DNA from 4 places in the Streptomyces sp. SD31 genome. Region 1 is predicted to be linked to each of the others. Evidence: riboswitches for the same ligand, from Rfam matches in the RefSeq annotation. Region 1 holds a riboswitch; each other region holds the start of a gene.
What was found. A riboswitch is a leader RNA that binds a small molecule or an ion and turns the genes downstream of it on or off. The one in region 1 is predicted to bind cyclic di-AMP.
Positions count from the first base shown of each region.

Region 1 (2,191 bases):
GCGGTTCTGGTCGCCGTCGCGAAGCTCGATGGCCTCGAAGGCGCCGGTGGAGGCGCCGGACGGAACGGCGGCACGACCCGTGCTGCCGTCGTCGAGGCCGACCTCGACCTCGACGGTGGGGTTGCCTCGCGAGTCGAGGATTTCCCGGGCTACGACGACGTCGATGGACGGCACGAGCATCTCCTTCGTGGATGTGACGCTGGTAGTGCGGGGCTGTGAGCCTTGCGACTAGAGCCTAACCGCCTCGGGGACCTCGGCAGCCGACCGACCGTCCCGTGGACAGAACCGAACCGTACCCATTGTTCCCTACCGGAACAAAGGGCGGGAACAAAGAGGGGGAACAAAAGGTGGGTGACATACGGGAAAAGAAAAGCCCCGCCCCGGTGCGTACGGGGGAACACGCACCGGAGCGGGGAGCCCGTGGGGGACGGGGGTGACCCTCACGAGGTCTTCGCTATGAGGTCCACGGATGTGAGGGCCCTGTGGTTCAGCTGCCGCCCTCGTATTACTTCAGGTGCAGCTGCTGACCCGGGTAGATCAGGTTCGCGTCCTCGACGATGTCCTTGTTCAGCTGGAAGAGCTTCTCCCAGCCGCCCTTGACGTCGTGCTCCGCGGCGATCGAGCTGAGGGTGTCGCCCTTGACGACCTTGTACTCGCCGTCACCCTTCTTGACCTTCTTGCCGGTCGGGGTGGTGACGGTCTTGGTGCTCTTCTTGGCGGCCGGACGCTCGCTGGAGCGGGAGGCCGACTGCTCCTCGGTGGAGCGGGTGGTGCTCTCGCTGCTCTGCGAGGAACCGCTCGACGAGGAGCCGGAGCCGTTGTAGGCGGCGCTCGACAGGCCGGTGCCGCAGTGCGGCCAGGCACCCTTGCCCTGGCCCGCGAGGACCTTCTCGGCGATCTCGATCTGCTGGGCCTTGGTGGCCTGGTCGGCGGTGGAGGCGTACGCCGTGCCGCCGTACGCGGCCCACGTGGAGGCGGAGAACTGCAGACCGCCGTAGTAGCCGTTGCCGGTGTTGATCGACCAGTTGCCGCCGGACTCGCACTGGGCGACGGCGTCCCACTCGGAGGCGGTGGCGGCGGAGGCGCTGCCGGCCGCCATCAGCGGGGCGGCGACGGCGGCGGCGCCGGTGACGCCGACGACGGCTATGGCGCGAGCGGCCTTGGACGGACGACGGTGCTTGCCCTTGCTGGAAAACAGCATGGAGAGATCCCCTCACCGACGCCTGCGAGGTGAGCTGTCGGGTTCGGGCCGGTTGAGTTGCCCGGCCGCGCACGGTCGCCTTTCGGCTCCCGCTGCGCGGCTTCACCCCTAGCCGACTCCGGCCGTGCGGCCCCGAAGGGCCTCAACTGCCGGACCCGGCGCTTACCTTGGGTCCCCCGCTCCTGCCTACGGCGCTTGACGCGACGACTGTTCCCGTACGGCCGCTGGCAGGATTCGGCGTTGCGGCAGCCGGGGCTCGTGGTGACGAGCGGTCATGACCGTAGCCACGCGATTCGCGGAATTTCAAAGACGATCAGGGCTTCTGAGATCTATCTCTCACTGCATTCAAAGCGGACATTCAGTGCGAAATCATGACGCGAACTCCGGCTGTTTTTCACCCCGTTCGCCCCCTATTCGGTGGGGACTTCCAGGGTCTGACCGGGGAAGATGTGGTTCGCGTCAGTACCGATGGCCCGCTTGTTCGCGTCATACAGCGCGGACCATCCGCCGTCGAGGTCAAGGGAGTCGGCGATGGAGGCGAGAGTGTCGCCGGCGCGCACGGTGTACGAGGCATGGCGGCCGGAGGACTTGACGGCGCTCTCGGTCGCCTCGCTCTCGTCGGCACTGGGGCCACGATGACGCCCGGAGCCGGTCGCTTCGGAGTCGATGGCTCCGGTGTCGACGAGACTCCGGGAGCCCTCTCCCTGCTCCGAGTTGTCCCGATTGTCGCCCTTGGACGTCTCTACGGGTGAGCCATCGGGCGACTGTGAGGCGCCCGTGTCGGCGGACGTATCGGACTTCGAGGAGTTGTCCGTCGTAGAGGATGAAGAGGGCGAAGAGGAGGAAGGGGCGGAATCCTGGGATGATTCGGACGAGGTGTCGGGAGAGCCGCTCGGCGAGTTCGAGGAGTCGGAGGAATTCGAGGAGTCACCGGACGGGTTCGTCGCATCGGACGAGTCCGATGAGCCCGACGAACTCGATGAATCGAGC
Region 1 is NZ_JBQHCX010000002.1:597,518-599,708, forward strand. It holds gene eno (phosphopyruvate hydratase) at 1-174, opposite strand, end outside; gene ACTMVF_RS06675 (transglycosylase family protein) at 506-1,201, opposite strand; cyclic di-AMP (ydaO/yuaA leader) riboswitch at 1,206-1,405, opposite strand; gene ACTMVF_RS06680 (transglycosylase family protein) at 1,612-2,191, opposite strand, start outside.

Region 2 (2,191 bases), on a different contig from region 1:
GCCGAGGTCGGGGAGGTATACGCGGCCGTCGACCAGGACGGCGTCGACGGGCTCACGCTCATCGAACCCGGGTACCTGATGCCCCACCCCACCCTGCCCGCCGTACGCGTCCGGCACCGCGACGACCTGTGGTGCGAGCCGATCAGCAAGGTGCTGCTACGGCATCCCACCCTGTCCGACGACGAGTTGGCGGCGACGGCGCGCGCGGTGGTCGGTTCTCTCGCCACGGTCACCATGTCGGGGCCCGGCACCGTCGAACTCCAGCCATGCGGCGTCACCAAGGCGACCGGTCTGGCGCTCGCCGCCGAGCATCTCGGTCTCGGCGCGCACCAGACCATCGCCTTCGGTGACATGCCCAACGACATCCCGATGTTCGACTGGGCCGCCCGCGGCGTCGCGATGGCCAACGCGCACCCCGAACTCAAGGCGGTCGCCGACGAGATCACCCTCTCGAACGAGGACGACGGCATTGCCGTCGTCCTCGAGAGGCTGTTCACGGGGATCTTGACCGATATCGCCCAGTGAGGGTCTTCAGCGAGAGCTCTTAGTAAGGGCCGTTCACGTTGTCGATCGAGCCGTACCGCGCGGCCGCGTAGTTGCACGCGGCCGTGATGTTCGCGACCGGATCGAAGGGGTCGTAGACCGTCCCCGGGACGTGGTAGGCCGCGAAGGTGGGGTCGATGACCTGCAGGAGGCCCTTGGACGGCGTGCCCGCCGCCGCGTTGGAGTCCCAGTTGTTGATGGCGGCCGGGTTGCCCGACGACTCGCGCATCACGTTGCGGTAAATGCCGTCGTACGACCCGGGGATTCCGTTTTGCGCCATGATGTCCAGCGCGTTGCGGATCCAGCCGTCGAGGTTGTCCGGGTACGACTTCACGGAGGCCGTGGTGGCGTGGGCGACGGCGGACTTCTTGGCCGGTGCGGACGTCTTCTCGGCCTTCTTGCTCGCCGTGGCGGCCTTCGTCGCCCGGACCTTCAGGTCGACGCCCGGGTGGATCAGCCGGGGGTTGTCGCCGATGGACTTGCGGTTGTCCTTGTAGAGCTGCCGCCAGCCACCCTGCGCGTCGTACCGGTCCGCGATGCCGTAGAGCGTGTCGCCCTTCTTCGTGGTGTACGTGACGGACTTGGCCTTCGCTGCGGATGGCGCGGACTGTGGTGCCGACTGCGCGACGGCGGGGGCCTGGGCCGGCTGTGCGGCGCTCGCGGTGGTCGCGCTCAGGAGCGGGAGCGCGAGGGCTGCGGTACCGGTTCCGGCTGCGACGACGTGGCGGGTGAGCGGGTTGGTTCTGGGGCGGCGGTGCTTGCCTCGGGCCATGGCGCTGTTCCTCTCCGACGCCTGCGAGGTGAGCTGTCGGGTTCGGGCGGGAGATGCCCGGCCGCGCCGCCGTGCGGTAGCGCGAACTTCACCCCGAGCCGGTTCGGTGCGCCATCAAGGCGTCCGGTCCGGCGACTTACCTGGGTCCCCCGCTCCTGCCGTGCGTGAGTGAGTGCGTGGGTGGGTGGCTCGGGCGGCGGCAGGATTCGGCGTCCGCCCGACTGAGCGGGAACGTATGCGAGAGCACACGCCCGGAACAAGTGCCATGGTCACCTGTCATGCCGGTTGACCATGGTCTGATGCGTATGGGGTGCTTGATCCTTTGCGGTTGCCAAGCCTCAACTTGCGCTTGACGCAAGGAAGGAAGGGGGTGGGTCCGGTGGGGCGTGCGACTGGGTGCGAGTGACCCAATTCACTGGCGTCCACAAGAGCGGCAAATCGGGCAATGGCTCCAACTCGTCGTCAACCGGCCGTCCGTTGGGTCTGTTTCTCCCATGTCCGGTGGAATAGCACCTCTTCGTCCTTCGCGCAGATGGCCTCGTTGAAGGTGATGAAATGCCCCTTTTCGCAGCTGATCTGCGAGCACGTCCGCACTGTCACGTTCCATGCCGTCTTCGGGCGGTGCAACCGGATCGACCAGTCCGAGCGGGTACGGGCCGACAACCCGAGCGAGTACGGGCCGACAAGAGGTACGACTCGTCGATGGTGTACGTCTCCAGCGCGTCCTCGGTGAACTCCAGGCCGTCGGGGTACACGCGCGTGCCGCCGTACCGGGGGTCGACCTCCAGGCGCCACTCGCCCTTGGCGACGTCCCGCACGACGAGCCGCTCGGGGCGCGGTTCGTCCAGCGTGATGGGGGAGTTCACGCCGAGCGGC
Region 2 is NZ_JBQHCX010000018.1:137,227-139,417, forward strand. It holds gene ACTMVF_RS33210 (HAD family hydrolase) at 1-525, shown strand, start outside; gene ACTMVF_RS33215 (LysM peptidoglycan-binding domain-containing protein) at 545-1,315, opposite strand; cyclic di-AMP (ydaO/yuaA leader) riboswitch at 1,321-1,496, opposite strand; gene ACTMVF_RS33220 (CocE/NonD family hydrolase C-terminal non-catalytic domain-containing protein) at 1,912-2,191, opposite strand, start outside.
Region 2: linked by a shared signal. The riboswitch ahead of ACTMVF_RS33215 (LysM peptidoglycan-binding domain-containing protein) and the one ahead of ACTMVF_RS06675 (transglycosylase family protein) in region 1 are both predicted to bind cyclic di-AMP.

Region 3 (2,191 bases), on a different contig from region 1:
GCGCGGGGGCACTCCAGGGAGGGCGGCGATCCCGTGGTGCATGCGGAGGAGGCGGCGCTGGCGAAGATCGCGACCGGTGATCCGAGGCTGGCGTCGGCGACCGTATACAGCAGCCTGGAGCCGTGCACCCGGCGGGCCTCCCGGCCGGCGCCCTGCGCGCGGCTGATCCTGGAAGCGGGGGTGCGGCGGGTGGTGACGGCTTGGCGGGAGCCGGACACGTTCGTGGTGGGCGCCGACGGGAGCGGGCTGCTGGCGGGGGAGGGGGTGGATGTCCTGGTCATGCCGGAGTACGAGAATCGGGCAAAAGCCCCGAATGGTCACCTGCTGCCGTGGCGCCGGTAAAGGCGTGTGCTTTCTGTCCTGCGGATGGCGTACTATTGAGTCATCGCCGCGGGGTGGAGCAGCTCGGTAGCTCGCTGGGCTCATAACCCAGAGGTCGCAGGTTCAAATCCTGTCCCCGCTACTGAAAGCTCAGGGCCGGAACCAATTGGTTCCGGCCCTGAGTGTTTTCTCGACGATTTTCCGACTCGCTTCCCGCCCCCCACTTCGGCAGCAGCCCTGGTGAGGTGGGATGAACGGCGGATCTCGTACGCGCGCCGGTCCGTCCGGCTGCTCTGCGTCCTGCGGGGCGGCATGGCGCACGACCTGGCTCTCATGGCCGTACGACGGCCTTGATCGTTGTCACCGGATGTGATCGGCTGACTGCCCTCCGCATAACAACTGACATACCGTCAATACCTGTGTGGTTCCTGAGTCCCGGCCAACTCGCCCGATTTAGGCCGCTCATGACCCGTAAGTCCGGGCGAAATTAGTTAATGATCAAGTGGAACAGCTTGGAATCCGCACCCCGCGTCTATTAACGTTCGATAACGCAGCGCGGTCGTCCCAGCCGTCACAAGAGGCGGCTCCGTGCGCACGCGCCGAATCCCGCAAGGGAACCGGGGAACCACCACCTTGGGGTGAATCGCATGGATGCCGCCGTGAACTCACGGCCGGTATACGCGCGTAGGAGACCTTCCTGCTCCGAACCCGTCAGCTAACCCGGTAGGCGAGAAGGAAGGAAAGGAGCACGCCCACGTGGCGTCCAACAGGCCTGCCCAGCAAGCCCCGTTCGTGCCGAGCCAACGCGGTACCGACAGCTTCGGCTACGACCGCTACCGCACCGACGAGGGCCCGTTGGAGGAGTGGAACCCCACTGCGGAATCCATTCGTCCCGTACGCGGCAGGCATCGCGTCTCCAAGCAGCGCGGCGGGGGACTCGCCCGCAGCTCCACGGTTCTCGGCGTCGGTGTCATAGCCGCCGTCGGCGCGGGCGGCATGGCCAGCGCGAACAGCGGCAAGCCGCCGGTCGCCATCACCATGCCGGACCTGCCGCTGATCTCCGACGACTCCGCCGAGCCCGCCGAGGACACGGCCACCGCCCTCAGCACCATGGGCACGGCGACCGAGGAGACCGCGCAGGGCACCACCGACGCCGGCGAGGCGCTGCGCAGCCGGATCATCGCGCAGGCCGAGCTGCAGCAGGACCAGATCGACGACAAGGCCGCCGCGGCCGCCGTCGCCGCCGCCGAGAAGGAGGCCGCCGCCGCGGCCGCCAAGGCGGAGAAGGAAGCCGAGGCCAAGGCCGCCGCCGCGAAGGCCAAGGCCGAGGAGGAGGCCCGCAAGAAGGCCGAGGCCGAGCGCCTCGCCGAGCTGGCCAAGCAGTTCACGCTGCCGACCTCCTCGTACACCATCACCTCGACCTTCGGTCAGGCCGGCGCCTACTGGTCCTCCGGCTACCACACGGGCCTCGACTTCGCCGCCCCCACCGGCACGCTGATCAAGGCGGTTCACTCCGGCACGATCACCTTCGCCGGCTGGGACGGGTCGTACGGCTACAAGACGGTGCTCACCCTCGACGACGGCACCGAGCTCTGGTACGCGCACCAGTCCTCGATCAGCGTGAGCGTCGGCCAGAAGGTCAACACGGGCGACGTCATCGGACGCGTGGGCGCCACGGGCAACGTGACCGGTGCGCACCTGCACCTGGAGGTGCACCCCGACGGCAGCACGAGCGGCATCGACCCGCTGGTGTGGCTGCGCGGCAAGGGGCTCACGCCCTGAGGTTCCCCCACGTCTGATCCCCGGCGGTCCTGACGGCAACCCCCGACGTCAGGGCTGCCGGTTTCCGGAGCGCCGGGGTCCGCTTGTT
Region 3 is NZ_JBQHCX010000001.1:22,369-24,559, reverse strand. It holds gene ACTMVF_RS00080 (dihydrofolate reductase family protein) at 1-342, shown strand, start outside; tRNA gene ACTMVF_RS00075 (tRNA-Met) at 390-463, shown strand; cyclic di-AMP (ydaO/yuaA leader) riboswitch at 909-1,066, shown strand; gene ACTMVF_RS00070 (M23 family metallopeptidase) at 1,078-2,103, shown strand.
Region 3: linked by a shared signal. The riboswitch ahead of ACTMVF_RS00070 (M23 family metallopeptidase) and the one ahead of ACTMVF_RS06675 (transglycosylase family protein) in region 1 are both predicted to bind cyclic di-AMP.

Region 4 (2,191 bases), on a different contig from region 1:
GGGAGGGCGCGCAGGAGGATTCCACCGCGCGACCGCTGCGGCAGGGCTTCGTCACCAACGCCCTCAATCCGAAGGCGTCGCTCACGTTCCTCAGCGTGCTGCCGCAGTTCGTGCCGGCGGGCGCCCCGGCGCTGCCCCGGACGCTGCTGCTCGCGCTGATCGTGCTCGCGATCGCGCTCGTCTGGTTCCAGGTCGTCGCCCTGCTGGTGGACCGGCTCGGCAGGTGGCTGCGCCGACCTCGCGTCGCCCGGGCGGTCACGACCGTCACCGGCGCCGCGCTGACGGCCTTCGGCGTGGCACTCCTCGCAGGGCCCCTGGTGGCCGTCTGACGCCCTTTCCGGCGACTGGCCCTCCATCCGGTGCCCGGGGGCGGTGACAGCGCGTCAGGCTGCCGTCACCGCCCCCGGGAAGGTCACTTGACCCGGCCGTACCAAACGCTCCTGGTCCAGATCTTCTGCAGCCGCACGACGTCCCCGCTCTTGGGGGAGTGCCAGATCTTTCCCTTCCCGGCGTAGATGCCGACGTGGTAGACGTTCGACCCCGAGTGGAAGAACACCAGGTCTCCGGCCTTGCGGTTGCCGGCGGAGATGTGGCGGGTCTTGTTGTACTGCTGGGCCGCCGTACGGGGCAGCTTCTTGCCGGCCTTCTTGTACGAGTACAGCGTGAGCCCGGAGCAGTCGAACCTGTGCGGACCTGTGGCGCCCCACTTGTACGGGGAGCCCTTTTTGGAGGCCGCGATCTGAAGTGCCTTGGTCGCCGGCGTGGCGGCTTCGGCCTCCGAGGCGAAGCCGGGCGCCACGATCGAGCCGCCCACTGCGGCGATGGTGAGAGCCGAGGCCGTACCGGCTCGGGCCATGAGCGACGGGACACGATTGAGCGCAGTCATGCGCAACCCTTCGTCAGCCGCCTGTGAAGGATGACCTGTCGGATTCGGGCTGGCGAAGTTGCCCGGCCGCGTTGCCGCGGCTTCACCCCAAGGGTTGCTCGGATCGAACGAACGTCCGCTCCGGCGACCCGTCTTGCTCGGGTCCTCCACTCCTGCCGATCCACTCCTGTCGACCGGTCATCCGGGCGGCGGCAGGACTCGGCGTCCGCCCGGACCGCCCCGCCGCTGTGGCGGGGGCTTGTCGTCAGACAGGGATCTTGACGCACGGATGAACGAAAAACCCAACGGAACCGGGGATTTGTGGCGTTACTCACCACTCGCCCGTTCGGGTGGACACCCCCGTGTTCGACCGGGTGTCCAGGTACTCGACGAGCCCCGGACCAGCGATGGAGCGTCCCATTCCGCTTTGGGGTCATGCCTGTTGCGCAACCTGAAGGGCGCGTAAAAGGGCAGGTTGCTACGCCGAAAGTGGGTAAGCCTTTTGGTTCGTTTCGACGTCCATCCGGACGCCTCGCTCGTGGGCCGAGGCGTCCGGAATCGTTCTGTACGAGTCGTCAACTGTCGGAGCGCGGCAACACCCTGACGCGGGCCGTGCGGCGTTCCCCGTCCAGCACGCGCAGCGCACGCGCCAGCGTGGGGGAGTGCAGCTCGGTCTCGCCCCGCTGGTGCATCAGCGCCAGCGCGTCCCGCAGCTCGGTCGCCTTGCCGACGAGCGCCTGGGCGGCGCGCAGTCCGCGGTAGGTGTCTCCGTGCCGCGTCGGGTTGATCCGGCCGAGCAGGTCCACCACATCGAGATAACGGTCGATCAACTCCCCCTCCGCACGCGTCAGTGCGGGCAGCGGCGGCAACTCGGGTGGAAGCACCGGTCGATCACCGCCCCGTGGGCGGGGCGAGGGTGGCCTTGCGGCTGGGGATGATCCGGTCCACCAGGCCGTACTCCACGGCGCCCTGCGCGTCCAGGATCTTGTCCCGCTCGATGTCGGCGCTGACCTGCTCGTGGCTGCGCCCGGTGTGCCGGACGAGCAGTTCCTCGAGGCGGGTCCGAATGCGCGTCAGCTCGTCGGCCTGGATGGCGAGATCGCTCGCCTGGCCCTCGACCGGCTCGGGCAGCGCCGGCTGGTGGATCACCATGCGGGCACCCGGCAGCGCGAACCGCTTCCCCGGCGTGCCCCCGGCCAGCAGCACCGCGGCGGCGGAACCGGCCTGGCCCAGGCAGATCGTCTCCACGTCGCAGGTGACGTACTGCATCGTGTCGTAGATCGCCGTCATGGCGCTGAACGAGCCGCCGGGCGAGTTGATGTACAG
Region 4 is NZ_JBQHCX010000017.1:196,422-198,612, forward strand. It holds gene ACTMVF_RS32265 (LysE family translocator) at 1-329, shown strand, start outside; gene ACTMVF_RS32270 (C40 family peptidase) at 413-886, opposite strand; cyclic di-AMP (ydaO/yuaA leader) riboswitch at 890-1,022, opposite strand; gene ACTMVF_RS32275 (hypothetical protein) at 1,441-1,749, opposite strand; gene ACTMVF_RS32280 (ATP-dependent Clp protease proteolytic subunit) at 1,757-2,191, opposite strand, start outside.
Region 4: linked by a shared signal. The riboswitch ahead of ACTMVF_RS32270 (C40 family peptidase) and the one ahead of ACTMVF_RS06675 (transglycosylase family protein) in region 1 are both predicted to bind cyclic di-AMP.